DNA from 2 places in the Pseudomonas sp. ADAK2 TE3594 genome. Region 2 is predicted to be linked to the other one. Evidence: predicted binding sites of a transcription regulator. Region 2 holds the regulator's gene; the other holds the start of a gene.
What was found. The regulator FliA, encoded in region 2, starts transcription of late flagellar genes. The targets are predictions, from matches to a motif close to CTAAAGTTTNNNNNNNNNNNGCCGNTAA.
Positions count from the first base shown of each region.

Region 1: a site for FliA is predicted at 11,915-11,942, ahead of AB7M22_RS10655 (methyl-accepting chemotaxis protein). Genes of this name have one in related genera too.

Region 1 is NZ_JBRJGV010000001.1:2,335,176-2,350,467, reverse strand. It holds gene ku (non-homologous end joining protein Ku) at 1-838, shown strand, start outside; gene lpxO (lipid A hydroxylase LpxO) at 1,000-1,899, opposite strand; gene AB7M22_RS10710 (hypothetical protein) at 2,282-2,488, shown strand; gene AB7M22_RS10705 (hypothetical protein) at 2,573-2,914, opposite strand; gene AB7M22_RS10700 (excalibur calcium-binding domain-containing protein) at 3,052-3,333, opposite strand; gene AB7M22_RS10695 (ABC-F family ATPase) at 4,100-5,689, shown strand; gene AB7M22_RS10690 (MFS transporter) at 5,938-7,125, shown strand; gene AB7M22_RS10685 (alpha/beta hydrolase family protein) at 7,297-8,334, opposite strand; gene AB7M22_RS10680 (FMN-dependent NADH-azoreductase) at 8,504-9,115, opposite strand; gene AB7M22_RS10675 (LysR substrate-binding domain-containing protein) at 9,246-10,154, shown strand; gene AB7M22_RS10670 (MmcQ/YjbR family DNA-binding protein) at 10,151-10,510, shown strand; gene AB7M22_RS10665 (DUF1294 domain-containing protein) at 10,517-10,948, opposite strand; gene AB7M22_RS10660 (undecaprenyl-diphosphate phosphatase) at 10,945-11,775, opposite strand; gene AB7M22_RS10655 (methyl-accepting chemotaxis protein) at 12,070-13,704, shown strand; gene pnuC (nicotinamide riboside transporter PnuC) at 13,936-14,499, shown strand; gene AB7M22_RS10645 (AAA family ATPase) at 14,496-15,020, shown strand.
Region 2 is NZ_JBRJGV010000001.1:995,714-1,011,005, forward strand. It holds gene AB7M22_RS04445 (hypothetical protein) at 1-622, shown strand, start outside; gene flhA (flagellar biosynthesis protein FlhA) at 870-2,999, shown strand; gene flhF (flagellar biosynthesis protein FlhF) at 3,011-4,336, shown strand; gene fleN (flagellar synthesis regulator FleN) at 4,455-5,285, shown strand; gene fliA (RNA polymerase sigma factor FliA) at 5,282-6,022, shown strand; gene AB7M22_RS04470 (chemotaxis response regulator CheY) at 6,190-6,561, shown strand; gene AB7M22_RS04475 (protein phosphatase CheZ) at 6,584-7,372, shown strand; gene AB7M22_RS04480 (chemotaxis protein CheA) at 7,426-9,666, shown strand; gene AB7M22_RS04485 (protein-glutamate methylesterase/protein-glutamine glutaminase) at 9,716-10,846, shown strand; gene AB7M22_RS04490 (flagellar motor protein) at 10,846-11,586, shown strand; gene motD (flagellar motor protein MotD) at 11,599-12,492, shown strand; gene AB7M22_RS04500 (ParA family protein) at 12,536-13,324, shown strand; gene AB7M22_RS04505 (CheW domain-containing protein) at 13,440-14,309, shown strand; gene AB7M22_RS04510 (chemotaxis protein CheW) at 14,398-14,883, shown strand; gene AB7M22_RS04515 (DUF2802 domain-containing protein) at 14,884-15,276, shown strand.

The sequences.
Region 1 (15,292 bases), 1.3 Mb from region 2:
CGCAATCAGTTTCGGCCTGGTGCACATTCCCGTTGCGCTGGTTTCGGCGACGTCTTCGCGCGGGATCGACTTCAACTGGCTCGACAGCCGCAGCATGGACCCGGTCGGCTACAAGCGCATCAACAAGGTCACCGGCAAGGAAGTCACCCAAGAGCACATCGTCAAAGGGATCGAGTACGAAAAAGGACGTTACGTGGTGCTCAGTGAAGAGGAGATTCGCTCGGCTCATCCACTGTCGACCCAAACCATCGACATTTTCGCCTTTGTCGGCAGCGAGCAGATCCCCCTGCAAAACATCGACACGCCCTACTACCTCGCGCCGGACAAACGCGGCGGCAAGGTCTATGCGCTGTTGCGCGAAACCCTCAGCAAAACCGACAAGGTCGCCCTGGCCCGTGTGGTGCTGCACTCACGCCAACACTTGGCCGCCCTCATGCCGCTGGAGTCTGCCATGGTGCTGGTAATGCTGCGCTGGCCCGCCGAAGTGCACAGCCTGGATCAACTGGAGCTGGGCAGTGAAGTGACCAAGCCGGATCTGGCCAAAGGTGAGCTGGAGATGGCCAAACGGCTGGTGGAGGACATGAGTGCCGACTGGACGCCCGAAGAGTACCGCGACAGCTTCGAAGACAAGATCATGGCGCTGGTCGAGAAGAAGGCGAATGAAGGCAAGATCGAAGATGTCGAAACCGTGACGGGTGAAGAGGTGCGTAAAACCGCCGATGTTATTGATCTGACCGAACTGCTCAAACGCAGTCTTGGTGGCAAGGGCGGCGGTAAAGGCTCGGCAAAAGCCAAAACGAGCGCAGACAAAAAAGCCACGAAGCATTCTCGCGGCTGACGGGTCACAGTAGCATTCATAAATTATGCGGTGAAAATACCGGCCTCTTCGCGGGCAAGCCCGCTCCCACAGGTTCGGCGGCGTTCGCAAAATTTGTATTCGACGCGGACACTGTGGGAGCGGGCTTGCCCGCGATGGCGTCATGCGCCACAACGCAACACTCAGATCAAAACAAAAATCGCCAACAACCCAGCAAAAATCGCCCACTTCTCCAAGTAGTAGCGAGTGCGGTTACGCTTCTTGAGCGCTTTGCCGCGCAGGCGAATTTTGTAGATTTTGGCGAACAAGCGGTTGATGCCGCCGACCTTGTCGCCCGCATCGTTCGGCGCGCCCGCCGCCGCCATCACTGTACGGCTGAACCAACGGTTGAACGCCGCCGCCCAGCGATACCTCATCGGCCGCTCGATGTCACAGAACAGAATGATGCGGTTCTGCGCAGTGGTGTTTTCGGCGTAGTGAATGAAGGTCTCATCGAACATCACGGCCTCGCCGTCGCGCCAATAGTAGTTCTCACCGTCGACGTTGATGTAGCAACCGGCATCGTTCGGCGTTTCCAGCCCCAAGTGATAACGGTAAGAACCGGCATAAGGATCGCGGTGACGGACCAGTTTCGAACCCGGCGGCAGTTCGGCGAACATCGCGGCCTTGATCGAGCCGATGCTTTGCACCAGTTCAGTCGTACGCGGGCAGAGCTTTGCGGCCGACGGGTGACTGTCGCCGTACCATTTGAGATAGAAACGTTTCCAGCCACTTTTGAAAAACGAATTGAAACCAACGTCGTCATACTGATTCGAACGCTTGATCTCCCCGGCCTTGAGCAGATTCTGGCCTTCGGCGCGAATCTCTTCCCAATGAGCCTGCAAAGGGCTCAAGTCGGGAAAGTCTGCCGGATTGAGATAAGGCTTATTGGGCGTTTTCGAGAACAGATAAAGGAAGCAATTGATCGGCGCCAGAAACGTCGAGTGATCGCTCAGTTGGCGGCCTAAATTGTGGCGCACCTTACCGCGCAAGTGAACATACGCGATGGAGATGACATAAATAGCGGCAATGATAAGTTTCACGAAAATCGTCACACGTCAGAAATGAACAAACTGCGTCCCGATGGCGCGTTCTTGAGCCATGCCGGCGGTCGGCATGGGGTCGAAAAATGGCATTTTAGCCACACTTTGTAACTAATAGTTAACCTTCAACTGTGAAAATGTGTCCACGCATTAGTAGCGCGGGTCGGCAGGTAATGCGAACCGCTCTCCCGATAGTAGCCTCCTGCCATACCATCATCCGTCGAATATGTAAACACGACACTCAATACGCGGCCCCGTCTGGCTTAGGCTTTGCAAAGGCGGGACCTAGCAGCCCCAGAACGACGTAATTCTGACGCGGCGGCAATTAAATTAACGCTTAGGACTCCAGCGATACGCTTGGTCAGTCACCGGGAGATGTAACGTGTCAACTCTCAATGAAATCGCAGCGAACCACGCGAGAATGGCTAAGGCAAAAGAAGAAGAGTCGACCGGGCTGAATGAGCGACACCTTCAAATAGTGGGAAGTTTCGAAATTCCCTCTATGGATGAACAACAACACATTCCACTGCACCTCATTATTGGAGGGCAGGATAACCATCTCGGACAAACCGCTGGGTATTTGCTCTGAGTCTCGACCTGGCCAGTCGCCGGCTTGTCGCACGTTGTTCAACGTGCGGCAATGCCAGACTGTCAACCGCTGCCAGCGAGTTGTTTACAGTGGGCAGACAGCGACAACTTTATAGTCACTGCCTGAAGAGGTGATCTGCACGGTCCAGCCTTGCGCAAAAACCAGATCGTGATGCTCGACGATGGCACTGATGACGGGGCAAAGCTTGCTGGCTTCTTCTGGAGAGCTGTCTACAGAGATATTGACCGAACGATCCTCGCTTGAGAACTCGGAGGCCTGAGTCAAGGCGTCGTTGCCATCCAGAATTTTGCAAAGCAATGAGGCGTTCTCAACGGACTCGTCTGTAGCGCCGGAGTAAGCACATTGAGCCGTTACAATCGTCAATAGAAAAAACAAACCTGTTGCGTATTTGTGTCTCACTTCCATGTTTCCTTGGGTTGGGGGAAGGAATACTAATCCATTAGCCGGTCAATAGTTTTGACGGCAGCCCTCTTCCCTCCAGCAACGCCCGCTGCACTGATACCGTCATTAAACCATTCGGCCTGACGCTGAGCGGCCAATAGTCATTGGCACCACTGCGACTCACAGGGGATGGCGTCGTTGTCACCGTCCATTTTCATTCCCGGGCAATTTTGCAGAAATTTCTTGGCCTCTGCGCACGAGGTCATCTGCGAACAATATTTGCGTCCATCACATTTGAATGGCGCTGAAACAGGCTTCGGCACAGTCACGACTCTAACGATTTCTTTGGGGGTCGATAGTTGAGCCGCAGCCCAGGACTGTAATTCAGGGGACAGCTTCCAAGCCAACAGACCCACAACAAGCATCACCAAAATCAGTTTCATTTTGATCCCCTTCATGATGAAAGTCCGCTTGCGCTCTCACGCCGCCTGCTTTCCAGCGTAATCCACTAATCCACTCACAGCCTGCCGGGGGAACGACGGGCGAGGAGCGTGTCTTGGGCGAGAACCAGGGAGAGTATCTGCGAGCCGCTATCGATCAGGTGATGGTCAGCGGTGATGACAACGAAGCGCCAGCGCGCTCGGAAACCCGGCCCCTGACGAAGAAGAATAGACCCCTCTCCACCTTCTGCCGTCATGCGCGGCAAAGGAGAGACGAGTCTGAATGGGTGCCCACCCTGACCAAGTGCTGGCCATTCAGCAATCCTTCTGAAACACACTAGGCCGGGCAAGCGGTGCTGACTTTACCCAGAGCCACGCCAAGTGTCCCGAACACAACGCTGAACAAAAATAACATTGAGGTGCGATCAAGGAGCTTCCCTGTGTTTGCCCGCCCTTCAGGATGAGCCAACCCATCAGACAGATCCCGGTTCTGCACAAACCGGGGCCAGACCTTGAAGAAGCGTGCGACACGTTATCGCCCACCGTACAACTGCCGTCACACTTATGCGACAATATGCACAATGTCTGGCATGAATCCCGCCTTTATTGCCCAACAGCTTGGACACCGCGTCCAGATGCTGCTCTCGACTTATGCGCGCTGGTTGAACTCTAGCGGTGACTGGGGAGAGATGGAAAGAAACTCCAGAACGCCCCAGGAATGGCCTAAGCGCCAATTGCGCAGCTCGCAACCCATTGATAGGTAAAGTAATTGATCTCCACAGCTAACATCACGATGCAGTTCGGCGCCAAGCCGCTATTCGAAAACGTTTCGGTCAAATTCGGCGCCGGTAACCGCTATGGCCTGATCGGCGCCAACGGTTGCGGCAAGTCGACCTTCATGAAAATTCTCGGTAACGACCTCGAGCCGTCCGGCGGCCAGGTCATGCTCGAGCCGAATGTGCGTCTGGGTAAACTGCGCCAGGACCAGTTCGCCTACGAAGAATTCACCGTGATCGACACCGTGATCATGGGTCACGAAGAGCTGTGGAAGGTCAAGGCCGAGCGCGACCGCATCTACTCGCTGCCGGAAATGACCGAAGAAGACGGCATGGCCGTGGCCGAGCTGGAAACCGAATTTGCCGAAATGGACGGCTACACCGCCGAATCCCGTGCCGGCGAGCTGTTGCTGGGCCTGGGTATCGGCATCGAGCAGCACTTCGGCCCGATGAGCGAAGTGTCTCCGGGCTGGAAACTGCGCGTGTTGCTGGCGCAGGCGCTGTTCTCCGATCCTGAAGTGCTGCTGCTCGACGAACCGACCAACCACCTGGACATCAACACCATCCGCTGGCTGGAAAACATTCTGACCCAGCGCTCCAGCCTGATGATCATCATCTCCCACGACCGTCACTTCCTGAACAGCGTGTGCACCCACATGGCTGACCTGGATTACGGCGAGCTGCGCCTGTTCCCGGGCAACTACGACGAGTACATGACCGTGGCGACCCAGTCCCGCGAGCAACTGCTGTCGGACAACGCCAAGAAGAAGGCACAAATTTCGGAACTGCAATCGTTCGTCAGCCGCTTCTCGGCCAACGCCTCGAAAGCCAAGCAAGCGACCTCCCGCGCCAAGGCGATCGACAAGATCCAACTGGCCGAAGTCAAGCCTTCGAGCCGTGTGAGCCCGTTCATCCGTTTCGAGCAAACCAAGAAGCTGCACCGTCAGGCAGTCATCGTTGAGCGCATGGCCAAAGGCTTCGACGGCAAGACACTGTTCAAGGACTTCAGCTTCCAGGTTGAAGCCGGCGAGCGCGTGGCGATCATCGGCCCGAACGGTATCGGTAAAACCACCCTGCTGCGCACCCTGGTCAACGAACTGACCCCGGATGCCGGCACCGTGAAGTGGACCGACGCCGCTGAACTGGGCTACTACGCCCAGGACCACGCTCACGACTTCGAAGACGATTGCAACCTGTTCGACTGGATGGGCCAGTGGACCCAGGGCGGCGAGCAAATCGTTCGCGGCACCCTCGGCCGGATGCTGTTCTCCAACGACGAGATCCTCAAGTCGGTCAAGGTCATCTCCGGTGGTGAGCAAGGTCGCATGCTGTTCGGCAAGCTGATCCTGCAAAAGCCAAACGTGCTGATCATGGACGAACCGACCAACCACTTGGACATGGAATCCATCGAAGCGCTGAACCTGGCGCTGGAGAACTACCCGGGCACGCTGATCTTCGTCAGCCACGACCGTGAGTTCGTATCGTCCCTGGCCACCCGCATCATCGAGTTGAGCGCCGATGGCGTGATCGACTTCAGCGGCACCTATGACGACTACCTGCGTAGTCAGGGTGTGTTGATGTAAGACGGCTGCAAGCTTCAATCGAAAAGCCCTGTCCTGGTGACGGGGCTGATCGTTCCCACGCTCTGCGTGGGAATGCCGCCAGGGACGCTCCGCGTTCCCGCTTTGAAGGGTGACGCAGAGCGTCACGGGATGCATTCCCACGCAGAGCGTGGGAACGATCGCCAGGCCAATATAGTTAGCCTGCTTCCTTTTATTCCCCGCCCGCGCCATGATGCAGTTCTCCTACCGCCGCCCGCGAACGAGCTCCCATGTCTGTGCAGCAACTGCCCCCGCAAAGCTCCATGGCGATCACCCTGCAGATCGTCTCCATCGTTTTCTATACCTTTATTGCCTTCCTCTGCATCGGCCTGCCGATTGCGGTGTTGCCCGGGTATGTCCATGAACAATTGGGGTTCAGCGCCATCGTGGCGGGGCTGACCATTGGTTCTCAGTACCTGGCCACCCTGCTCAGCCGGCCCATGGCTGGACGTCTGTCGGACAGCATCGGCACCAAGCGGGCGATTGTTTACGGCTTGTCGGGGATTGCGTTGAGCGGCGTGCTGACATTGCTGTCGACCTTGCTGCAAGGTTTGCCGTTGTTGAGCCTGATCATCCTGATCGCTGGCCGCTTGTTGCTGGGCATCGCTCAAGGGTTGATCGGGGTCGGCACGATCAGTTGGTGCATGGGCCAGGTCGGTGCCGAGCACACGGCGCGTTCGATTTCCTGGAACGGGATCGCCTCCTACGGCGCCATCGCTATCGGCGCGCCGCTGGGGGTGGTGATGGTCGCTGAACTGGGGTTCGCCAGCCTCGGGATCGCGCTGTCGTTACTGGCCCTGCTGGCGTTGCTGTTGATCCGCAACAAACCTTCGGTGCCGGTGATTCGCGGCGAGCGGCTGCCATTCTGGGCAGTGTTCGGGCGCATTGCTCCCTTCGGCGCGAGCCTGAGCCTGGCATCCATCGGTTACGGCACGCTCACTACCTTTATTACCCTGTATTACGTCAGCCTTGGCTGGACCGGCGCGGCTTATTGCCTGACGGTATTCGGGGTCTGTTTCATTCTGGCGCGGTTGTTGTTCATCTCCAGCATCAGCCGTTTCGGCGGCTTCACCTCCGCCATCGCCTGCATGACCATTGAAACCGTGGGGCTGGTCCTGCTGTGGCTGGCGCCCTCGACGGGTTATGCCTTGATCGGCGCCGGGCTGACCGGGTTCGGCCTGTCGCTGGTGTATCCGGCGCTGGGGGTGGAAGCCATCAAGCAAGTACCCAATTCCAGTCGCGGAGCGGGTTTGAGTGCCTATGCGGTGTTTTTCGATCTGGCACTGGCGATTGCCGGACCGCTGATGGGCGCAGTGGCGTTGAACCTGGGGTATTCGTGGATTTTCTTTAGTGCGGCGTTGTTGTCGGTGACCGGACTCGGTTTGACCTTAATACTGAAACACCGCGCAATGGCCTGACACACCTGCAATCCCCTGTGGGAGCGAGCCTGTGGCGAGGGGGCTTGCCCCCGTTGGGCTGCGAAGCAGTCCCCAAATCTCTGATGTACCAAAAATTTTGTGAGTGCTACGCACTCAAACGGGGGCAAGCCCCCTCGCCACAGGCTCGATCCCACAAGAGGTCCGGGGAGTTTATTGATCCGCGGTTTGCATCCCGGCGCGGGTGGGTTTGCCCAAGGCATGGGAGAAGAACCGTCCGGCTTCGGAGATCATGTTGCGGTGAATATCCTTGCGGTCGACGCCGTCGGCATCGGTGCACAGTGCCGGCATGGCGGCGATCTGTTCTTCGTTGCACGGCGCCAGGAACACGAAGTGCCCTGCCCCGGCCAGCAGTTTGAAGTCCGGTGCGGTCGGTAGTTTGCGCGCAAGCGCTGCGGCGTTTTTGTCGAACGCCACCAGTTTGTCGCCATCGCCGCTGTATAGCAGCACCGGCACATGCACGTCGGCCAGGGTATGGCGGCCGAACTTCAGACTCAGCGGCGCCATCAGCAGCAAGGCATGCACGCGCGGGTCTGCCACTGGCTGCAAGTCATCGCGGTCGACGATCAGTTCGCCCTGCGTGTTGCAGGCATCGTGATCATCCGGGCGCTCCTGGCAATAACGGCGCAGACGATCCAGATCCGGGGTGGCACCGGACAGGATCAACGCAGTCTCACCGCCCGCCGAATAGCCAATCACACCGACCTGTTCGGCATTGACGAAGGGCGCGAGCATCCGGTCGCTGAGTGTCGCGGTAATGGCTTCGGAAATCTGGATCGGCCGACCATAAAGGTTGCTCAAGGTGCCGAGGCGGCTATGGTCTTTGGAGTTGTCGCCGGGATGGATCACCGCCACCACCACGAAACCCTTGCGCGCCAATGAGGTAGCGAGGTCGTGCAGGGCCAGCGGGGTTCCGGTGTTGCCGTGGGACAGCATCAGCATCGGGAAACGTCCGATGGCGACTTTGGTGTCTTCACCGGCTTCGACCGTGTAGCCCTCGAGCGTGCTGGAATGTTCCCTTTCACTGGACGGGTAAAAGGCAATGGCGCGCATCGGCTGCAAGTCCAGCGGATCGAGGAACGTCATCTCATGGAAGCCGACGCTCCAGTGAGGATGCGGCGCAGGCGCGGCGTGCACTGAATTCAGGCTGCCGAGCAGGCAAATCAGTAGCGTTGCACAAAGACGCGCCATGGGATGCCCCACCTTGTTACCTGACCGCAGATGTTAAGCCTCGGGTGCATAACCTGGGCCAGAAACTGATCACCGCCAGAAACAAAAAACTCCGTACCTGGCCATCACGATGACCAGAATACAGAGTTTCAAGGGTATTGCCCGAGCTGTTTACGACTTTACGCAAGCCTTACGCGGCAGCGAACAATTGCTCGCTGATGTGCGCCTGGGCGTCGCTCATGGCTTTAGTGCGCACTTCATCACCGTAGGCCAGGCCATGGGCGCGGACGAACTCGATGTCGGTGATGCCGATGAAGCCAAACAGCACCTTCAAGTAGTCTTCGTGAGCAGTGCCGGTTGGTTGGCCAACATGCAAACCGCCAGACGTCGAAACGATGACTACTTTCTTGCCGCCGCACAGGCCTTCAGGGCCGGCTTCGGTGTAGCGGAAAGTCTGACCGGCCACGGCGATGCGGTCGATCCAGGCCTTGAGCTGGGTCGGAATGGTGAAGTTGTACATTGGCGCTGCAATCACCACGGCATCGGCGGCGAGGAATTCGGCCAGGGTCTGCGCGCTCAGCTCGGCTTCGTGTTGTTGCGCGGCGTTGCGCAGCTCAGCGGCGGTACCGGCGGCAACCAGGGTGGTGGCGGAGAAATGGCTGATGGCATCGGCAGCCAGGTCGCGGTAAGTCACCGCTACGCCAGGCTCGGCGGTTTGCCAGGCTTTGACGACTTCGCCGCTCAACTGACGGGAAGCCGAGTTGTCACCCAGAATGCTCGAATCGATATGCAGTAATTTCATGTGGGATCTCCAAGGTGAGGATCGCCACCCGGCGATCTGATGGAGACAATCCTATCGACGAAACCAATAGCTGATTAGTCAGCAACAATGCGATAGTTCGTCTCACTGATAGAACAATCGGATTTGAATCATGCAAGACCTTAACGACCTCTATTACTTCGCCAAGGTGGTCGACGCCGGCGGTTTCGCAGCGGCCGGGCGTTTGCTGGGGATTCCCAAGTCCCGGTTGTCGCGACGCATTGCCGAGCTGGAAGAGCGCCTGGGCGCGCGCCTGCTGCAACGCACTACCCGCCAACTCAACCTGACCGCCGTAGGCGAGCGCTACCTGCGGCACTGTCAGGCGATGCTGCTGGAAGCCGAGATGGCCGACGAAGCGGTGGCCAGCATGTCCAGTGAACCCCGGGGACGACTGCGGGTGTCCTGCCCTGTCGGGTTGGCCCACGAAGTGCTGCCGGGAATAATCAGTAACTTTCTGGAGAAGTTTCCGCAGGTGCAACTGGAGGTGATGCTGCTCAACCGCCGGGTTGATCTGGTGACCGAAGGCGTCGATGTCGCCTTGAGAGTGCGGGATCTGGGTGATGAAGATCCATTGCTGGTCACCCGCCGCCTGCGTCAGGCACAGACCGTCATGGTCGCCAGCCCGGCGTTTCTTCGCGAGCGGCAGATCAAAACCCCGGACGACTTGAAAAACGTACCGATACTGGGCGCCCTGGAAGCCGATCGGCTGGTGCATCTGCGGATGCTCGACCAGCATGGCAAGGCCTGTGAAATGACATTCGAAGCCCGATTGGGAGTCGATGATTTTCTCGTGCGCAAGGCTTGTACCCTGTCCGGGCTGGGCTTTACCGTGCTGCCCATGATGTATTGCGAGCAGGAGCTGGAAAACGGCACGCTGGTGCAACTGTTGCCCGACTGGTCATTGCCAGGCGGCTGGCTGCAAGCCGTCTACCCTCATCGACGCGGGGTGATGCCAGCGGTGCGCGCCTGGATCGACCATTTGATCGAATCATTCAATGCTTGTGGGGACAGACTGTTATGAAAGCGCGATTAATGAGCGAAGAGGACGTCGCGCAATTTTGCCTGGCGCTGCCTGGTGCGCGGGAGGACTACAAGTGGGGTGGCGTGCGGGTGTTTTCGATTGCCGGGAACAAGATGTTCGCTTTGCAAAACCTGCGCGGACAGTCCCTGGCTTTCAAGGTCGACAAGGACCTGTTCCTGGGCCACTGCGACCGGCCGGGCATTCACCCGGCGCCGTATCTGGCCCGGGCCCAGTGGGTCATCATGGAAACGCCCTACCCGCTGGGCACCGAAGAACTGCAAGGCTTGCTGCAACGCTCCCACCAATTGGTGGTGAGCAAGTTGCCCAAGCGCACGCAGGTCGGCTTATTGCTTTGAAGCGCTTTAAAACAACGCAAACAGGTTAGCGCCCAGAAACAGCTGGTCGATCCAGAACACCTGATGCATCAGCACGATGAGCCAGAACACCAGTTGAAACGAGACTTTGCGGGTCTTGTGCCGAAACACTTGCTGGGCCAGCAAGGCGCCCGGCCAACCACCCGCCAGTTCCACCGCGTGCAAGACGTTCTCCGGCGTACGCCAGCTGTCGGCGCGGGCCTTGTGCTTGTCGCTCCAGTACAGGAAAAACGCCAGCACGCTGACGATGCCGTAGGCCGCCAGGGGAATCACCGACACCCCGTGCAGCCATAGCGACACCGAGCCAAACAACGGCACTGCGCACAGCACAACGAATACCAGCAGTTTCAGCCGCAGGTTCTGCATGGCGCCCCCGGGCTTGCGTCCGGGGTTATTGTTGCGCGCACCGGAATCGCTCATGGCTTGGCCGCTGTCCAGTCGACCCAGCCGAATTGCCAAGTGGCCAGGATCACCAGACCGAACGCGATGCGATACCAGGCGAACGCCGCGTAGCTGTGGCTGGCGATGAACTTGAGCAAGCCCCGCACGGCGATCATCGCAAAGATGAACGCCGTGACGAAGCCAATGGCGAACACCGGAAAATCAGCCGGCACGAACAGGTCGCGGTATTTGTAGCCCGAGTACACTGCCGCGCCGACCATGGTCGGCATGGCGAGGAAGAACGAGAACTCGGTGGCCGTCTTGCGCGACAGCCCGAACAGCAAACCGCCAATGATGGTCGAGCCGGAACGCGAGGTTCCGGGGATCATCGCCAGGCATTGGGCAAAGCCGACTTTCAAGGCATCTTTCCAGGTGATGTCGTCGACGCTTTCAGCATGCACTTCATGCTGACGGCGTTCAGCCCACAACATGATGATCCCGCCCACGACCAATGCGGTGGCCACGGTAATCGGGTTGAACAGGTACTTGTGAATCAAGTCGGCGAAAATCACCCCCAATACCACGGCCGGCAGGAAGGCGATCAACAGGTTCGCGGTAAAGCGTCGAGCGCTGGGCTGCGTCGGCAAACCGATGGCCACGTCGAAGATCTTGCGACGAAACTCCCAGACCACCGCCAGGATCGCCCCGAGCTGAATGATGATGTTGAAGGCCATGGCCCGCTCGCCCCCAAAGTTGAGCAAGTCCGCCACAATGATCTGGTGCCCGGTACTGGAAATGGGCAAGAACTCCGTCAGCCCTTCTACAACGCCTAAAATCAATGCCTGAAAGGCCGTCCAAAGATCCATCAATCCCCCAAGAAGCAATACCCCCAGGCATGCTCCGTTAATAATTTGTAAAGCGTTAAACGCAATCAGCCTTGGCTGAAGCCCCGCGCGCGCAATATCCACACAAAACCGTAAAAACTTCGTGAAAAATCAACCTGGACTCAGGTTTTTCCGTGCGGGGCCGAAATCCTATCAGACACGCCTCATTTACGCTGCCGCGTAATAGGACCTGAGTCGCATAGGCCCGATCGGCAAAGTGTGGTTGGATGCTGGCGATCGTTTATGACAAGAACAAGAAAACGGAGTAACAGCGTTATGAACAGCTTGCGCAGTGTGTCGATCAGCCGACGCTTGTGGCTCATCTTGATCGTGGCCGTGGTGATGCTGTTGACGTTGGGCGTGTTGATGCTCAAGCAGATTCACGACGATCTCTATCAGGCCAAGGCCCAAAAGACCCAGCACGTGGTGCAGACCGCCAGTGGCATCCTCACCTACTATCAAGGCCTGGAAACTGCCGGCACCCTCACCCGCGACGCCGCGCAAAAGCAGGCACTGACCGCCGTGCGCGGTTTGCGCTACGACCAGAATGACTATTTCTGGATCAATGATCTGACGCCCGTCATGGTCATGCACCCGACCAATCCGAAACTTGAAGGCCAGAACCTTTCAACGATTCGCGACCCCGACGGTTTCGCGCTGTTCAACGAGATGGTCGCCATCGCCAAGGCCAAGGGTGCCGGCATGGTCGATTACCGCTGGCCGAAACCGGGCGCCAGCGCGCCGGTGGAAAAAACCTCCTACGTGAAACTGTTCGAGCCTTGGGGTTGGGTGATCGGTTCGGGCGTGTACATCGATGACATGCAGGCCGAGTTTTATGTACAGGTCTGGAAGGCGTCTTTCGTGGGCCTGGTGATTGCCCTGATCATGGCGTTGCTGGTGATCATGATTGCCCGCAGCATCGTGCGCCCGCTCCAGGAAACCGTGAACGCCATGGCCAACATCGCCAGCGGTGAAAGCGACCTGACCCGCAGCCTCGATACCCACGGCCAGGACGAAGTCACGCAATTGGCCCGGCACTTCAACGCCTTCACCGCGAAACTGCGCCTGGTGATCAGTCAGTTGCAGGTATCCGCCGGCGCGCTGGGCCAGTCTTCCCGCGAACTGGGCAACGATGCCGAGCAAGCCCAGCAACGCAGCCAGCAGCAGTCGCAACAGATGGAACTGGTGGCGACCGCGATCAACGAAGTGACCTACGGCGTGCAGGACGTGGCCAAGAACGCCGAACACGCGGCCAGCGAAATGCGCAATGCCGAATCTGAGGCGCAGCAGGGACAGGTCAATATCGATGGCAGCTTGCAGCAGATCGACAAGCTGTCTGCGACCATCGATCAAGCTGTTGAAGTGATTCGTACGCTGGCCGCCGAAAGCACGCAAATCGGCAGCGTTCTGGAAGTGATCCGCTCCATCGCCGAGCAAACCAACCTGCTGGCTCTCAACGCCGCCATCGAAGCCGCTCGGGCCGGCGAGCAAGGTCGCGGGTTTGCGGTGGTTGCCGATGAAGTACGCCTGTTGGCCCAGCGCACTCAAAAGTCGACGGCGGAAATCCAGTCGATGATCGAACGCCTGCAAAGCCATTCCGAAGCAGCGGTCAAGGTGATTGGCGACAGCAGCCGTGCATCGCAACTGACCATCGAGCAGGCCGGTCTGGCCGGCGCCAGCCTGAATGCCATCGGCCAGGCCTTGCGCAACCTCAACGGGTTGAACGCCTCGATTGCCAGTGCGACGTTGCAGCAGGCCCACGTGGTGGAAGACATCAATCAGAACGTCACCCAGGCAGCCGGGTGGTCCCACAGCACGGCACTGGCGGCCGAACAGTCGAGCGTGGCCAGCGTTCACCTCAAGGAACTGAGCGAACAGTTGAACGGGTTGCTCAAGCAGTTTCGGGTGTAACTGCGCCCCGGCATTCCCGCTATCCCCTGTGGGAGCGGGCTTGCCCGCGATGGCGGCGGCACAGTCAATATCGATGCCACCTGACACACCGCTTTCGCGGGCAAGCCCGCTCCCACAGGAATTGCGTTTGATTGACTGGCATTGGCAAGCCCCCGTCCCCACAACAAGCCCCACTCCCCACAATCCGGGTACAATTCGCCCCCCTCATTTTTACGACACCAAGGAACCTCCATGTCCGGGCTTGAACTGTTTGCTGCCGCCCTCGGCGTGATTGCCGTCTGGTTGACGGTCAAACAGAACCCCTGGTGCTGGCCGATCGGCCTGGTCATGGTGTTGTTGTATAGCTGGATCTTTTTCGAGGTGAAGCTGTACTCGGACATGCTGCTGCAAGTGATCTACGCCGCGTTGCAGCTCTACGGCTGGTGGCAGTGGACTCGCTCGGGGGTGACTCATAGTGGGCGGCAGGTCAGCCTGCTCGATGGCAAATCCACCGCGCTCGGCTTGGCCGTCGGCACGCTCGGCAGTTTGCTGCTGGGGGCCGCAATGGCTAATTGGACCGATGCCGCCCAACCCTGGCTCGATGCGGCGTTGACCGGTTTCAGCCTGGTGGCGCAGTTATGGATGGCGCAAAAACGTTTGCAATGCTGGCCGCTGTGGATCGCGCTGGACATCATCTTTGTTGGCCTGTTCATCTATAAAGCGCTGTACCTGACCGCCGGCCTCTATGGGGTATTCGCACTGCTGGCGGTGCACGGCTGGCGGACATGGCGCGCCGACCCGGCGTTGCGCACATGAAAGTACTGGTACTCACGGGGCCTGAATCCAGCGGCAAGAGCTGGCTCGCCGCCGAACTGCAAGAGCAATTCGGCGGTGCTCTGGTGGGCGAATACGTGCGCTGGTTCATTGAGCAGAAGGCGCGCGACACGTGCCCGGCCGATATCCCCGAAATCGCTCGCGGCCAGCTGCAATGGGAGGATGACGCCCGCGCCCTCGGGCCGCAGCTGCTGATTCTCGACACTCACTTGCTGAGCAACATGCTCTGGAGCCAGACCCTGTTTGGCGATTGCCCTGCCTGGATCGAGCAGGCGCTGCGGGCTCGGCACTATGACTTGCACTTGCTGCTGTCTCCCGAGCAGGTCGACTGGACGGACGATGGCCAGCGTTGCCAGCCGGAACTGGATGAACGCCGGGCTTTTTTCGACGCGACCCTGGCATGGCTGGAACAGCATCGACAGCCTGTTCAAGTGCTTCAGGGCGATTGGGCCGAACGCCGGCTTCAGGCATTGCAAGCGGTCACGCAGCTGCTCGGGCACTGACCTTCCCTATTTGGGCCAACACCAAAATCCCTGTGGGAGCGGGCTTGCCCGCGATAGCGGTGTATCAGGCAAAATCAATGTTGACTGTGCCGCTGCCTTCGCGGGCAAGCCCGCTCCCACATTGGATTGCGCGGAACTGATGGGCACTGGTCAAATACTCCTGCATTTGTTGCAGTATTTTTGCAAAATACGTCCGCTTCTGAAACACCCCATCCCTCTCGAACAGCCTGTTTCAACACTGGTCATCGTCTTGTCATGCGATGTGTTAGAGC
Region 2 (15,292 bases):
GTTTGTCTCGGGCATCGTTCAGGAAAATCTGCGTGAACGGGCGATCGGTTACTCGGTCACGTTTAAGGCATCCCTGGATTTTCTGGACTTTAAACATATGGCGAATTCATACATCACGGGTTATCTGGATAGCCCGATCAATGCTATTCGGCCTGAGTTGGATGGCTTTGCCTACCATTATATTTACAACTACTTTTTCGATGCGGCGGGCAAAATTGACAATAATGCAGCATTGGTCAAAGTCTTCAGCTCCCCCGATTACTACATGGATCAGTGGTCAAGCGGTGGGTTGGAGCGGCGCTATGGCAAGCCCGAATTCAACATTATCGACGGGCATTTGCAGATTACCGCTCGGATGGATTTTCGCTGGGAAGGCGATAACCGTCAGATCGTTATCGGTGATCTGCCGATCATCCGCTTTCAGTGGGCGCTCAATCTTCTTGAATGGCATTTGATTTCCCCAGAAGTAGCGGCGCCTTCTACAAAGGTAGTATTCGGGTATGCACAAGAGGATTTTGTTGAGGTGGAAGGCCTTCAGATGTTGCGAGGAACGCTTTATCTGGTCGGCAAAAAACTTGAGTTTGGCGAAATTCGCAAAGAGCAAATTCTGATCGCAGGTTGATTTTCCTCAGTCCCATTGCGTGTGAAGCAGCTGCCGAGCCGGCGAGGCTGCGTTCGACTGCGCAGCAGTCGTAAACCTTTGCGAGGACTGCGTCCTCGAACGCAGCCTCGCGGGCTCGGCAGCTGCTACCGGGCTCAACAAATCTCTCTATTCCCCTCCTTGGCAAAAGTTGGAAGGCTTCTTGCAATAGCCGCCCTGCGCCTGCTTCAGGCGTCAAAAGTTTGCTTTAAAGGAACGGGGAAAACCGGTGGATCGCTCTCAGTTAATCAACACTGCACGCACAAACGTTGCCGACCTCAGTCGGGGCAATCTGGGTGTGCCGCTGTTGCTGCTGGTCATGCTGGCCATGATGATGCTGCCGGTACCGCCGTTCCTGCTGGACGTGTTCTTCACGTTCAACATTGCCTTGTCCATTGTCGTGTTGCTGGTCTGCGTGTACGCCTTGCGGCCGCTGGATTTTGCGGTGTTCCCGACCATTCTGCTGGTGGCGACGTTGTTGCGATTGGCGCTGAACGTGGCCTCGACGCGGGTGGTGATGCTCCACGGTCAGGATGGCCATGCCGCCGCCGGTAAGGTGATCCAGGCCTTCGGTGAAGTGGTGATCGGCGGTAACTACGTGGTTGGTATCGTGGTCTTCGCGATTTTGATGATCATCAACTTCGTCGTAGTGACCAAGGGTGCCGGGCGGATTTCCGAGGTCAGCGCGCGTTTTACCCTTGATGCGATGCCCGGCAAACAGATGGCCATCGATGCCGACTTGAACGCCGGCCTGATCGATCAGAACCAGGCGAAACTGCGCCGGATGGAAGTGGCCCAGGAGGCCGAGTTCTACGGTTCCATGGACGGTGCCAGCAAGTTCGTGCGCGGTGACGCCATCGCCGGCCTGCTGATTCTGTTCATCAACCTGATCGGCGGCATGGCAGTCGGTATCTTCCAGCACGGCATGACCTTTGGCGATGCTGGTCGGGTGTACGCCTTGTTGACCATCGGTGACGGTTTGGTGGCGCAATTGCCATCACTGCTGTTGTCGACCGCTGCTGCGATCATGGTGACCCGAGCTTCCGGCTCGGAAGACATGGGCAAGCAGATCAATCGTCAGATGTTCGCCTCGCCGAAAGCCCTGGCCGTGGCCGCTGGCTTGATGGCGGTGATGGGCCTGGTGCCGGGCATGCCGCATTTTTCCTTTTTGAGCATGGCAGCCCTGGCGGCCGGCGGCGCTTACCTGTTCTGGAAGAAGCAGAACACGGTCAAGGTTCAGGCCCTGCAAGAGGTCAAGCGTCAGCAGGAACTGCTGCCATCGCCGGCCCGCGCCCAGGAAACCAAGGAGCTTGGCTGGGATGACGTGACGCCGATCGACATGATCGGCCTGGAAGTCGGCTATCGCCTGATTCCGCTGGTGGACCGTAACCAGGGTGGTCAGTTGCTGGCACGGATCAAGGGTGTGCGTAAAAAGCTCTCCCAGGACCTGGGCTTCTTGATGCCGACTGTGCATATCCGTGACAACCTCGACCTGGCGCCAAGCGCCTACCGCCTGACCCTGATGGGCGTGATCCTGGCGGAGGCCGAGATTTACCCGGACCGCGAACTGGCCATCAACCCGGGGCAGGTCTACGGCACGCTCAACGGCATTACCGCCAAAGATCCGGCTTTTGGTCTGGAGGCGGTCTGGATCGAAATCAGCCAGCGTGCCCAGGCGCAATCCCTCGGCTACACCGTGGTCGACGCCAGTACCGTAGTGGCAACGCATTTGAACCAGATTTTGTACAAGCACTCCAGCGAGCTGATTGGCCACGAAGAAGTCCAGCAACTCATGCAATTGCTGGCCAAAAGCTCACCCAAACTGGCTGAAGAGCTGGTGCCGGGAGTGGTTTCGCTGTCGCAGCTGCTCAAAGTCTTGCAGGCATTGCTGGCCGAACAGGTGCCGGTACGGGACATTCGCAGCATCGCCGAAGCCATCGCGAACAACGCCGCCAAGAGTCAAGATACTGCCGCTTTGGTGGCTGCGGTGCGCGTCGGCGTATCCCGCGCAATCGTGCAAAGCATTGTAGGCACTGAGTCGGAGCTGCCTGTGATCACCTTGGAGCCAAGGTTGGAACAAATATTGCTCAATAGTCTTCAGAAGGCAGGACAAGGCTCGGAAGAGGGCGTTCTGCTGGAGCCAAGCATGGCAGAGAAGCTGCAACGCTCGTTGATCGAAGCGGCGCAGCGTCAGGAAATGCAAGGTCAACCGGTGATTCTGCTGGTGGCCGGTCCGGTTCGCGCGATGCTCTCGCGATTCGGCCGACTGGCAGTCCCGGGTTTGCATGTGTTGGCTTATCAGGAAATCCCTGACAACAAGCAAGTGACCATTGTTGCGACAGTAGGGCCCAACGGCTGAGGTAGTGGTTTATGCAAGTTAAGCGTTTTTTCGCCGCCGATATGCGTCAGGCCATGAAACTGGTTCGTGATGAGCTGGGCGCTGATGCCGCCATCATTGGCAATCGCCGGATCGCCGGTGGTGTCGAGCTGACGGCTGCCCTGGATTACAAATTGTCGGCGCTGGCCCCGCGTGTTCCGAACATGGAACTCGAGGACGAGCTGCGCAAGACCCAGTCGCGGATCGTCACCGCCCAGGCCGAACTGAGCCTGCGTGGCGATGGCGAGAGCGATAAGAGCACCAATCGTCAGTTGTTCGCCGGCCTGCCGTTGACCGCCGCCGAGCCGCTGATCGAGCCGACGCTGGCCGAGCCTCGGCGCCCGGCACCTGCGCCTGCCGCGGCGACCGGCGTCGACCCGCGTGCGTTCGACTCGATGCGTTTCGAGCTCAACAGCCTGCGTGAACTGATGGAAGTGCAACTTGGCTCGCTGGCCTGGAATCAGCTGCAAGGCAGTCGTCCGGCCCAGGCCAACCTCTGGCGTCGCTTGCAACGCATCGGCCTGTCCGGCCCGTTGTCGCGCGATCTGCTGGCGCTGATTACCGACATCGAAGAACCCCGTCAGGCCTGGCGCATGTTGCTCGCGCATCTGGCGCGGATGATCACCACCCCGGAAGTCGAGCCACTGGAAGAGGGCGGCGTGATTGCCATGGTCGGCCCGGCTGGCATGGGCAAGACCACCACGCTGGCCAAGCTGGCGGCTCGTTACGTGCTCAAGTACGGCGCGCAGAACATCGCGCTGGTGAGCATGGACAGCTATCGCATCGGCGCTCAGGAGCAGCTCAAGACCCTCGGCCGGATCCTCAACGTGTCGGTCACCCACGTCGATCCGGGCCAATCCTTGGTGCAGGCACTGGAGCCTTTGCTGCGCAAACGCGTGGTGCTGATCGATACCGCCGGCTTGCAGGCCAGCGATCCGGCACTGCGTATGCAGCTCGAAAGCCTGGCCGGACGCGGCATCAAATCAAAAAATTATCTGGTCTTGGCAACCACCAGCCAGAAACAGGTTCTAACTGCCGCTTATCACAGTTACAAACGTTGCGGCCTTGCCGGCTGCATCCTGACTAAACTGGATGAAACGGCAAGCTTGGGCGAGGTGTTGAGCCTGGCCATTAGTCATGAATTGCCGGTGGCTTACCTGACCGATGGCCCGCGGATTCCGGATGATTTGCATCTGCCGCGTCGTCATCAGTTGGTCAGCCGTGCCGTTAGCGTGCAAATGCAGGAAGAACCCAGCGAAGAAGCCATGGCTGATATGTTCGCTGACCTTTACCACAGTCCGACCAAGCGGGTTGGCTGAGGTATTTAATGAACGGTTTTTGTACCTACATCGATGGTCTGCCATGCATTGTTCAGTTGGTGAACGCGCAGCCAGTAATGTGGCCTCCGTCTAAGTAAGACAAGGTAAAGAAAATAACATGGGCAGCATGCATCCCGTACAGGTGATCGCGGTGACCGGCGGCAAAGGTGGCGTCGGGAAGACTAACGTGTCAGTGAACTTGTCCCTGGCTCTAGCTGAGCTCGGCCGGCGCGTCATGCTGCTGGATGCCGATCTGGGGCTGGCGAACGTTGACGTCCTGCTGGGGCTGACACCCAAACGTACCCTGGCCGACGTGATCGAAGGCCGCTGTGAGCTGCGCGATGTGCTGTTGCAAGGGCCCGGCGGTATTCGCATCGTCCCGGCCGCATCCGGCACCCAGAGCATGGTTCATCTGAGCCCGGCCCAGCATGCCGGCCTGATCCAGGCCTTCAGCGATATCGGCGACAACCTCGACGTATTGGTGATCGACACCGCTGCGGGCATTGGTGACTCGGTGGTCAGTTTCGTCCGCGCAGCGCAAGAAGTCTTGCTGGTGGTGTGCGACGAGCCGACCTCGATCACCGACGCCTACGCGCTGATCAAACTGCTGAACCGCGACTACGGCATGAACCGTTTCCGTGTCTTGGCCAACATGGCGCAGAGCCCGCAGGAAGGCCGCAACCTGTTCGCCAAGTTGACCAAGGTCACGGATCGTTTCCTCGACGTCGCCTTGCAATATGTCGGTGCGGTGCCTTACGACGAAAGCGTGCGCAAGGCCGTGCAGAAGCAGCGTGCCGTCTACGAAGCCTTTCCGCGTTCCAAGTGCGCCCTGGCGTTCAAGGCCATTGCGCAGAAGGTCGATACCTGGCCACTGCCGGCCAACCCACGCGGGCACCTGGAGTTTTTCGTCGAGCGCCTCGTGCAACAAGCGGCAGGACCCGTCCTATGACAGCCAGTGGCTACAACCTCTACAAGAAGTCGGCACGTGACGCGCAGTACGAGCTGATCGAGCGTTACGCGCCACTGGTCAAACGCATTGCCTACCACTTGCTGGCGCGTTTGCCGGCCAGTGTCCAGGTCGAAGACCTGATCCAGGCCGGGATGATCGGCCTGCTTGAAGTATCAACCAAATATGACGCCAGCAAAGGCGCGAGTTTCGAGACGTACGCGGGCATACGAATCCGCGGCGCGATGCTCGATGAAGTGCGCAAGGGGGACTGGGCACCACGTTCGGTTCACCGCAATACCCGCATGGTCAGCGACGCGATTCGCTCGATTGAAGCTAAAACCGGCCGTGACGCTAAAGATCATGAGGTTGCGGCCGAACTCCAATTGAGTCTCGACGATTATTACGGGATTTTGAACGACACCCTCGGCAGCCGGTTATTCAGTTTCGACGATCTGTTACAGGACGGCGAACACGAAGGGCTGCATGAGGATGGCGCCAGTGCTCATCTCGAGCCGTCACGCGATCTGGAAGATGAACGCTTCCAGGCGGCGCTGGCGGACGCGATTGCCAATTTGCCGGAGCGTGAGCGACTGGTGTTGGCGCTGTACTACGACGAAGAGTTGAATCTCAAGGAAATCGGTGAGGTCCTGGGGGTCAGCGAATCGCGGGTCAGCCAGTTACACAGCCAGTGCGCGGCCCGTTTGCGGGGGCGTTTGGGGGAGTGGCGAGCGCGCTGAAGGCAGTGTGGGGACACTGCGAATGGAGCTGGTGTGGTGTTGAACTGCGCCGGTCTCGATCTGTTGTGCTCCAGACAGTCATTGAGTGCTTTGCCGGATTGATTGAAATGGCGCGTCCAGGTGCTGGGCGCGTTTAAGACTGCTTGGAGGTCGAATTGGACAAGAACATGAAAATCCTCATCGTTGATGACTTCTCAACGATGCGGCGGATCATAAAAAACCTGTTGCGTGACCTTGGGTTCACCAACACGGTCGAGGCTGACGATGGCACCACTGCCATTCCGGTTCTCAACAGTGGGAGCATCGACTTTCTGGTAACGGACTGGAACATGCCTGGCATGACCGGTATCGATCTGCTGCGTCACGTGCGCGCCGATGAAAAGCTCAAGCACCTGCCGGTGCTGATGGTGACCGCTGAAGCCAAGCGCGAGCAAATCATCGAAGCGGCCCAGGCCGGTGTAAATGGCTATGTGGTCAAACCCTTCACGGCCCAGGCGTTGAAAGAAAAAATCGAGAAGATTTTCGAACGCATCGGTTGATGGACTGCGCCACGGGGGAGCTATGGAGCATAAAGAATCTTCAATGGGCGATTTTGAATCGACCCTGAAAAAACACGCGGTCGAACTGGTCGAGAGCCTTGAAAAAGGCAGGTTTGGCGATGCGGTGCAATTGATCCATGAGCTCAATCAGACCCGTGACCGCGGCCTGTATCAGGAGGTAGGCAAGCTCACCCGCGAGCTGCATAGCGCGATCGTCAATTTCCAGATTGACCCGCACATGCCGCAAGCCGAGGAAGTGTCTCAGATCACGGATGCCACCGAGCGCTTGGGGTATGTGGTCAAGCTGACCGAGGCCGCGGCGAACCGCACCATGGACCTGGTGGAAAACGCCACGCCGCTGATCAACAGCCTGAGCGACGAAGCTCAGGCGCTGAGCACGGATTGGGGACGGTTCATGCGTCGCGAAGTCGGGGCTGAAGAGTTCCGCGAACTGGCCCGGCGCGTCGACGGTTTCCTGACACGCAGCAGCGAAGATAACCGCGTCGTGTCGAGCAACCTCAACGACATTCTCCTGGCCCAGGATTACCAGGACCTCACCGGTCAGGTGATCAAGCGCGTGACCCAGTTGGTCACCGAAGTTGAAAGCAATCTGCTCAAGCTCGTGCTCATGGCCAGTCAGGTCGACCGCTTTGCGGGTATCGAACATGACCGTGATGCGATGCTGGCTGAAAAAGATCCGCAAAAACATCTCTCTCAGGGTGAAGGTCCGCAGATTCATGCCGATAAAAGAGAAGACGTTGTGTCCGGTCAGGACGATGTGGACGATTTGTTATCCAGCCTAGGATTTTAGAGTTTTAGCATTTTAGGTTTTTTAGGTTTTTAGACCTCAGGAGCACCCCCTTAATGAGCTTCGGCGCCGATGAAGAGATCCTTCAGGATTTCCTGGTTGAGGCCGGCGAGATTCTAGAGCAACTGTCCGAACAGCTGGTCGAGCTTGAAAGCCGACCGGATGATGCGGATTTGCTCAATGCAATTTTTCGCGGTTTTCACACTGTAAAAGGGGGCGCCGGCTTCCTCCAGCTCAACGAACTGGTGGAGTGCTGTCACATCGCCGAGAACGTGTTCGACATCCTGCGCAAGGGTGAACGACGCGTCGACTCGGAGCTGATGGACGTGGTTCTCGAAGCACTGGACGCGGTGAACAGCATGTTCAGCGAAGTCCGCGAACGCAGCCCGATCACGGCTGCCACTCCAGAATTGCTTGCAGCGTTGGCCCGTCTGGCCGAGCCGCAAACCGCCGATGAGTCGGCACCGGTCGCCGAGGTGGTGGAAGAACCTGCCGCTGAAGAATCGGGCGACATCACGGATAACGAATTTGAACAACTGCTGGACTCGCTGAACGCCGTCAAGGCTCAAGCCGAGGCTCCAGCGGCTGCGCCAGTGCCGACCAGCGATGCCTCGGCCAGCGATGAAATCACCGATGCCGAGTTCGAGTCGTTGCTCGATCAACTGCACGGCAAAGGCCAGTTCGCCGTCGATGCAGTAGTCGCGGCGCCCGCCGCACCGGCTGCCCCGAAAGCGGCAGGCGACAGCTCCGATATTACCGACGACGAGTTCGAAGCACTGCTCGACCAGTTGCACGGTAAAGGCAACTTTGCCGTCGATGCATTGGAGTCGGCGATTGCCGCCGTACCAGCTCCGGCTGCGCCAACCGCTAAAGCGGCCGGCGGCGATCTGATCTCGGATCATGAGTTCGAATCGCTGCTCGACGAATTGCATGGCAAAGGCAAGTTCACCGAGGTCGGCACCGGCGCAGTGGTTTCTGCTCCTGTCGCCAAGGCGCCAGCACCAGCTGCGAAACCTGTGGCCAAAGCCCCCGAGCCAAAAGCCGAAGCGCCGAAACCGGCCGCCGCTGCTGCACCGGCCCCGGCCCGTGCCCCGTCTGCGCCACCACCAGAAAAACCGGCCAGCGAAGCCGAGACCACCGTGCGGGTCGATACCGCGCGTCTCGACGAAATCATGAACATGGTCGGCGAGTTGGTACTGGTGCGTAACCGCCTGGTCCGTCTGGGCCTCAACAGCGGCGACGAAGCGATGTCCAAGGCCGTGTCGAACCTCGACGTGGTCACGGCCGACCTGCAGACCGCGGTCATGAAGACCCGTATGCAGCCGATCAAGAAAGTCTTCGGGCGCTTCCCGCGTCTGGTTCGCGACCTGGCTCGCCAGCTCAAGAAAGAGATCAACCTGGAGCTGGTCGGCGAAGAAACCGACCTCGACAAGAACCTTGTCGAGGCCCTGGCCGACCCGCTGGTCCACTTGGTGCGCAACTCGGTCGACCACGGGATTGAAGAACCGGCTGAGCGCGAAGCGATGGGCAAGCCTCGCAGCGGCAAGGTGATCCTGTCCGCGGAACAGGAAGGTGATCACATCCTGCTGTCCATCTCCGATGATGGCAAAGGTATGGACGCCGATGTTCTGCGCGGTATTGCCGTGAAGAAAGGCCTGATGGACAAGGATGCGGCGGACCGTCTCAGCGAGTCGGATTGCTTCAACCTGATCTTCGCTCCGGGCTTCTCGACCAAGACCGAGATTTCCGACGTCTCCGGGCGCGGCGTGGGCATGGACGTGGTGAAAACCAAGATTGCCCAGCTCAACGGCACCATCAATATCTACTCGACCAAGGGCAAGGGCTCGAAGATCGTCATCAAGGTCCCGTTGACCCTGGCGATCATGCCGACGCTGATGGTCATGCTCGGCAACCAGGCGTTCGCGTTCCCGCTGGTGAACGTCAACGAGATCTTCCACCTCGACCTGTCGCGGACCAACGTGGTGGACGGCCAGGAAGTGGTGATCGTGCGGGACAAGGCGCTGCCTCTGTTCTACCTCAAGCGCTGGCTGGTCAGCTCCGCTGCTCACGAAGAGCAGCGCGAAGGCCATGTGGTGATTCTTTCGGTGGGCACTCAGCGGATCGGCTTCGTCGTCGATCAACTGGTGGGCCAGGAAGAAGTGGTCATCAAGCCATTGGGCAAAATGCTCCAGGGAACCCCGGGCATGTCCGGCGCCACCATCACCGGTGACGGCCGCATTGCGCTGATTCTCGATGTTCCGAGCATGCTCAAGCGTTACGCCGCACGGCGTATTTGATTCTGGGGGAGCGGGGCGACTGAGCCTCGCCCCGTCTAACGGAGTGTTTATGGCAGTCAAAGTCCTGGTGGTGGACGATTCGGGGTTTTTCCGCCGCCGCGTCTCGGAAATTCTTTCAGCGGATTCGAATATCCAGGTCGTCGGTACGGCGACCAACGGCAAAGAGGCGATCGATCAGGCACTGGCTCTCAAGCCAGACGTGATCACCATGGACTACGAGATGCCGATGATGGATGGCATCACCGCAGTGCGGCACATCATGCAGCGCTGCCCAACCCCGGTGTTGATGTTCTCCTCGCTGACTCACGAAGGCGCGCGGGTCACCCTCGATGCGCTGGACGCCGGCGCGGTGGATTTCCTGCCGAAGAATTTCGAAGACATCTCCCGTAACCCGGAGAAGGTCAAGCAACTGCTGTGCGAGAAGATTCTCAGCATCTCGCGCAGTAACCGTCGCGCCAGCACTTACAGCGCCCCGGCCCCAGTGGCTGCGCCAGCCCCGACGCCTGCGCCTTCGAGCGTCAGCAACTACGGCAGCAGCGCGCCTGCGCGTCCGGCACCTGCACCGATTCCGGCTCGCACCCATGCAGCGACTCCATCGTCGCCTGCGCCGAAACGCAAAGCCTACAAACTGGTCGCCATCGGTACCTCCACCGGTGGCCCGGTTGCCCTGCAACGGGTGCTGACGCAGTTGCCGGCCAGCTTCCCGGCACCGATCGTGTTGATCCAGCACATGCCAGCAGCCTTCACCAAGGCTTTCGCCGAGCGTCTGGACAAACTGTGCCGCATCAGTGTCAAGGAAGCCGAGGATGGCGACATCCTGCGTCCGGGCCTGGCGCTGCTGGCTCCGGGTGGCAAGCAAATGATGATCGACGGCCGTGGCGCGGTGAAAATCCTGCCGGGCGACGAGCGTCTGAACTACAAACCGTGTGTGGACATCACCTTCGGCTCCGCGGCCAAATCCTACGGCGACAAAGTTCTGGCGGTGGTATTGACCGGCATGGGCGCCGACGGTCGCGAAGGCGCGCGTCTGCTCAAGCAGGGCGGCAGTGCGATCTGGGCCCAGGATGAAGCCAGCTGCGTGATCTACGGCATGCCGATGGCCATCGTCAAAGCCGACCTGGCAGATGCGATCTACGGTCTGGAAGATATTGGCAAACACCTGGTCGAGGCGTGTATCTGATGGATGTTTTAAGCCTGATCGGGATCATCATGGCGTTCGTCGCCATTATTGGCGGTAACTACCTTGAGGGCGGTCACCTCGGCGCGCTGGCCAACGGCCCGGCGGCGTTGATCGTACTCGGTGGGACCATCGGTGCTTCGCTGCTGCAATCGCCGATAAGCGCCTTCAAGCGCGCCATGCAGATTCTTACCTGGATCCTGTTTCCTCCCAGGGTGGACCTGGCCGGCGGCATCGATCGCGTAGTGAATTGGAGCCTGACCGCCCGCAAGGAAGGTTTGCTCGGTCTGGAAGGGGTGGCCGACGCCGAACCCGACAGCTACTCACGCAAAGGTCTGCAACTGCTGGTGGACGGCGCCGAACCGGAAGCGATTCGCAGCATTCTGGAAGTGGATTTCTACACCCAGGAAAGCCGCGACATCGAAGCCGCCAAAGTCTTTGAAAGCATGGGTGGCTACGCGCCGACCATCGGCATCATCGGTGCGGTGATGGGCCTGATCCATGTCATGGGCAACCTGGCCGATCCGTCGCAACTGGGCAGCGGCATTGCCGTCGCCTTTGTCGCCACCATCTATGGCGTGGCCAGTGCCAACCTGATCTTGCTGCCGATTGCCGCCAAGCTCAAATCCATCGCGTTGCGACAGTCGCGTTATCGCGAGATGTTGCTGGAAGGGATCCTGTCGATCGCCGAAGGTGAAAACCCTCGCTCTATTGAGTTGAAGCTTCAGGGCTTCATGGATTAAGGGAATAACCTCATGGCTCGTCGTCGGCAACCTGAAGAACACGTAAACCATGAACGCTGGCTCGTTTCCTACGCCGACTTCATTACCTTGCTGTTCGCTTTCTTCGTGGTGATGTACTCGATCTCTTCGATCAACGAAGGCAAGTACAAGATCATTTCCGAGGCGTTGATCGGGGTGTTTACCGACTCCGATCGCGCCCTCAAGCCGATTCCTATTGGCGAAGAGCGACCGAAGACCGTGACCCCGGCCAAGCCGCTGGTCAAGGACAGCGAACAGATTGACGCCGGCATCGCCCAGGCTGCCAACGATCCGCTCAAAAGCATTGCCGATGACATCAGCGCGGCGTTCGGCGACTTGATCAGCTCCAACCAGATGACCGTGCGCGGCAATGAGTTATGGGTTGAGATCGAACTCAATTCCAGCCTGTTGTTCGGCAGTGGTGACGCCATGCCCAGCGACATCGCCTTCAACATCATCGACAAGGTCGCCGCGATCCTCAGGCCGTTCGACAACCCGATCCACGTCGAAGGCTTTACCGACGATCAACCGATTCGCACCGCGCAATACCCGACCAACTGGGAACTCTCCTCGGCCCGTTCGGCAAGCATCGTGCGCATGCTGGCGATGCAGGGCGTGAACCCGGGGCGCCTGGCGTCGGTGGGTTACGGTGAGTTCCAGCCGGTGGCCAACAACGCCACCGCCGAAGGCCGGGCGCGTAACCGTCGGGTGGTGCTGGTGGTGTCACGAAATCTCGATGTACGGCGCAGCCTCACCGGTACCGGAACGGCTCATGCACAACCGGATGCCGCGTTGAAGCGGGCTGGCACACAAACTGCACCTACCCCGGTCAAGTCGCCGGGACGAGAGAGTGCCGTCAATTCTCCGTCACCCGCATTAACACGTTGAGCTAATTCTCGGTCGACCTTTTCGACCGGGAGGAACAATCCGAATGAGAGTCTGGGCAGTCGCCAATCAAAAGGGTGGTGTCGGTAAAACCACTTCCTCCATCGCTTTAGCCGGTTTGCTGGCTGAGGCGGGCAAGCGCGTGGTTGTGGTCGATCTCGACCCCCATGGCTCCATGACCAGCTACTTCGGTTACGACCCCGACAGCCTGGAACACAGCAGCTACGACCTGTTTCTGCACAAGGGCAGCGTGCCGCAAGGCTTGCCCGGTCAATTGCTGATGCCCACCAGTGACGAACGCATTTCGCTGTTGCCATCGAGCACCGCGCTGGCAACCCTTGAGCGCCAGTCGCCTGGCCAGAGTGGTTTGGGCCTGGTGATCGCCAAGAGCCTGGCGCAGTTGTGGCAGGATTTCGATTACGCGGTGATCGACAGCCCGCCGTTGCTCGGCGTGCTGATGGTCAATGCCTTGGCGGCCAGCCAGCAGTTGGTGATCCCGGTGCAGACCGAACACTTGGCGGTCAAAGGCCTGGAACGCATGGTCAACACCCTGGCGATGATCAACCGTTCGCGCAAACAGGCGCTGCCGTTCAGCATCGTGCCGACCTTGTTCGACCGCCGCACCCAGGCTTCCCTCGGCACCCTTCGCGTGCTGCGCGACAAGTACCCGGAAGAAATCTGGCAAGGCTACATTCCGATCGACACTCGCTTGCGTGACGCGAGCCGGGCAGGGCTGACGCCTTCGCAATTCGACGGCAAGAGCCGTGGCGTTCTCGCTTACCGCGCACTGCTCAAGCACCTGCTGGCGCAGCAACTCGTTCCGGCGGTGGCCTGATGAACACAGTTCCTGTAGGAGCGAGGCTTGCCCGCGAAGAACGATTACGCGATTTAACTGTAGATACCGTGGTGCTGCCTTCGCGGGCAAGCCTCGCTCCTACAAGGGCGTGCGCATGAATCGGCCGGTGAAGATCACCTCGCGTCCGCAACTGGCCCTTCAGTCTTATCTGGACGCCTTGCTGCAAGACGCGACCGAAGACTTGCCGCCAGAAGTCGAGGCGCTGCCCGAGGTTGTCGAGGTTGAAGCCGCGCTGGATGAGTTCCAGGCTGCCGTGCTTGAAGAACAGGCCCGTGATGCGCAGGAACCGGCAGTGGCCGCTGCACCCATCGTTGCGCCAATGGTGATGAAAGCACCGGTGGCCGTGATCGAAGCACCGGCACCGATTCTGGCGCCCGTGTCGACGATTGCCCCGCTGCTGCAAGCGTTGGTGCCGCCGGTGGTTGAAGTTCATCTGCCGCCAAGCAACACGCCGCCACCGGTGGAAACCGACGGTCGTCCGGCATGGGCTGCCGAGCCGTTCGAATGCCTGTTGTTCGACGTCGCCGGGTTGACCCTGGCGGTGCCGCTGGTGTGCCTGGGCTCTATTTATTCCCTGGCCGGTCATGAACTGACACCGTTGTTCGGCCAGCCGGAATGGTTCCTCGGAATCCTGCCAAGCCAGGCCGGCAACCTGAAAGTTTTGGATACCGCGCGCTGGGTCATGCCGGACCGCTACCGCGATGATTTCCGCCAAGGCCTGCAATACGTTATTTCGGTTCAGGGCTACGAGTGGGGGCTGGCGGTGCATCAGGTCAGCCGCTCGTTGCGTCTGGACCCGAACGAAATCAAATGGCGCACCCACCGGGGCCAACGCCCATGGCTGGCGGGCACGGTGATTGAACACATGTGTGCCTTGCTCGACGTTTCCGCCCTGGCCGAGTTGATCGCCAGCGGCGGGGCAAAGCACATGAGCGGCAGCAAGCCGCTACACAAACCGACATAGCTGCCGACATAACAAGTATGCGATGGCATTGTTGAATGCCGCCAACAGAACACACACCGCCAGAAGCGGTTTTTCGAGGGGTCAGGGTATGAGTAATCAAGCGACGAATGCAAAAGGTTCTGAAGATCCGATCCTGCAATGGGTAACCTTCAAACTGGACAATGAAACCTACGGCATCAACGTGATGCGCGTTCAGGAAGTCCTGCGCTACACCGAAATCGCCCCGGTCCCGGGTGCTCCGAGCTACGTGCTGGGCATCATCAACCTGCGCGGTAACGTGGTTACCGTGATCGACACCCGTCAGCGCTTCGGCCTGATGAATGCCGAGATCAGCGACAACACCCGCATCGTCATTATCGAAGCCGACAAGCAAGTGGTCGGCATCATGGTCGACAGCGTGGCTGAAGTGGTTTACCTGCGTCAGTCGGAAATCGAGACCGCGCCAAACGTCGGTAACGAAGAGTCCGCCAAGTTCATTCAAGGCGTGTGCAACAAGAACAACGAACTGCTGATCCTGGTCGAACTGGACAAGATGATGAGCGAAGAAGAATGGTCGGAACTGGAGAGTATCTGATTGATTCTTGAGGTGGCTGTCATTGTCCTGTTCCTCTTCTGGGCAGGCACGCTGGCGATGTTCCTGGCGTACATTCGCGCTCAGCGGCAGATCGCCGCGCAACAGGCCGAGGGCGATGCGCTGCGCGATCAGCGCATCAAGGACCTGGCCAAACGTGTCGACGACTACCAGAACGGCAACGTGCGCATGGGTGAAGACCTGCACGAACTGCGCGCCGTCGTCGGGCCGTTGCCGGACAAACTGGCTCAGCTGGAGCAGCGTGATCCGTCGAGTCTTTCATTCGCTCAGGCAGCACGCCTGGTAGGGATGGGGGCCAGCGTCGATGAACTGACTCAGTCTTGCGGGTTGACCCAGGCTGAGGCGGAGTTGATGAGCAAGTTGCACAAGAACTGATAACAACGATTCAGTT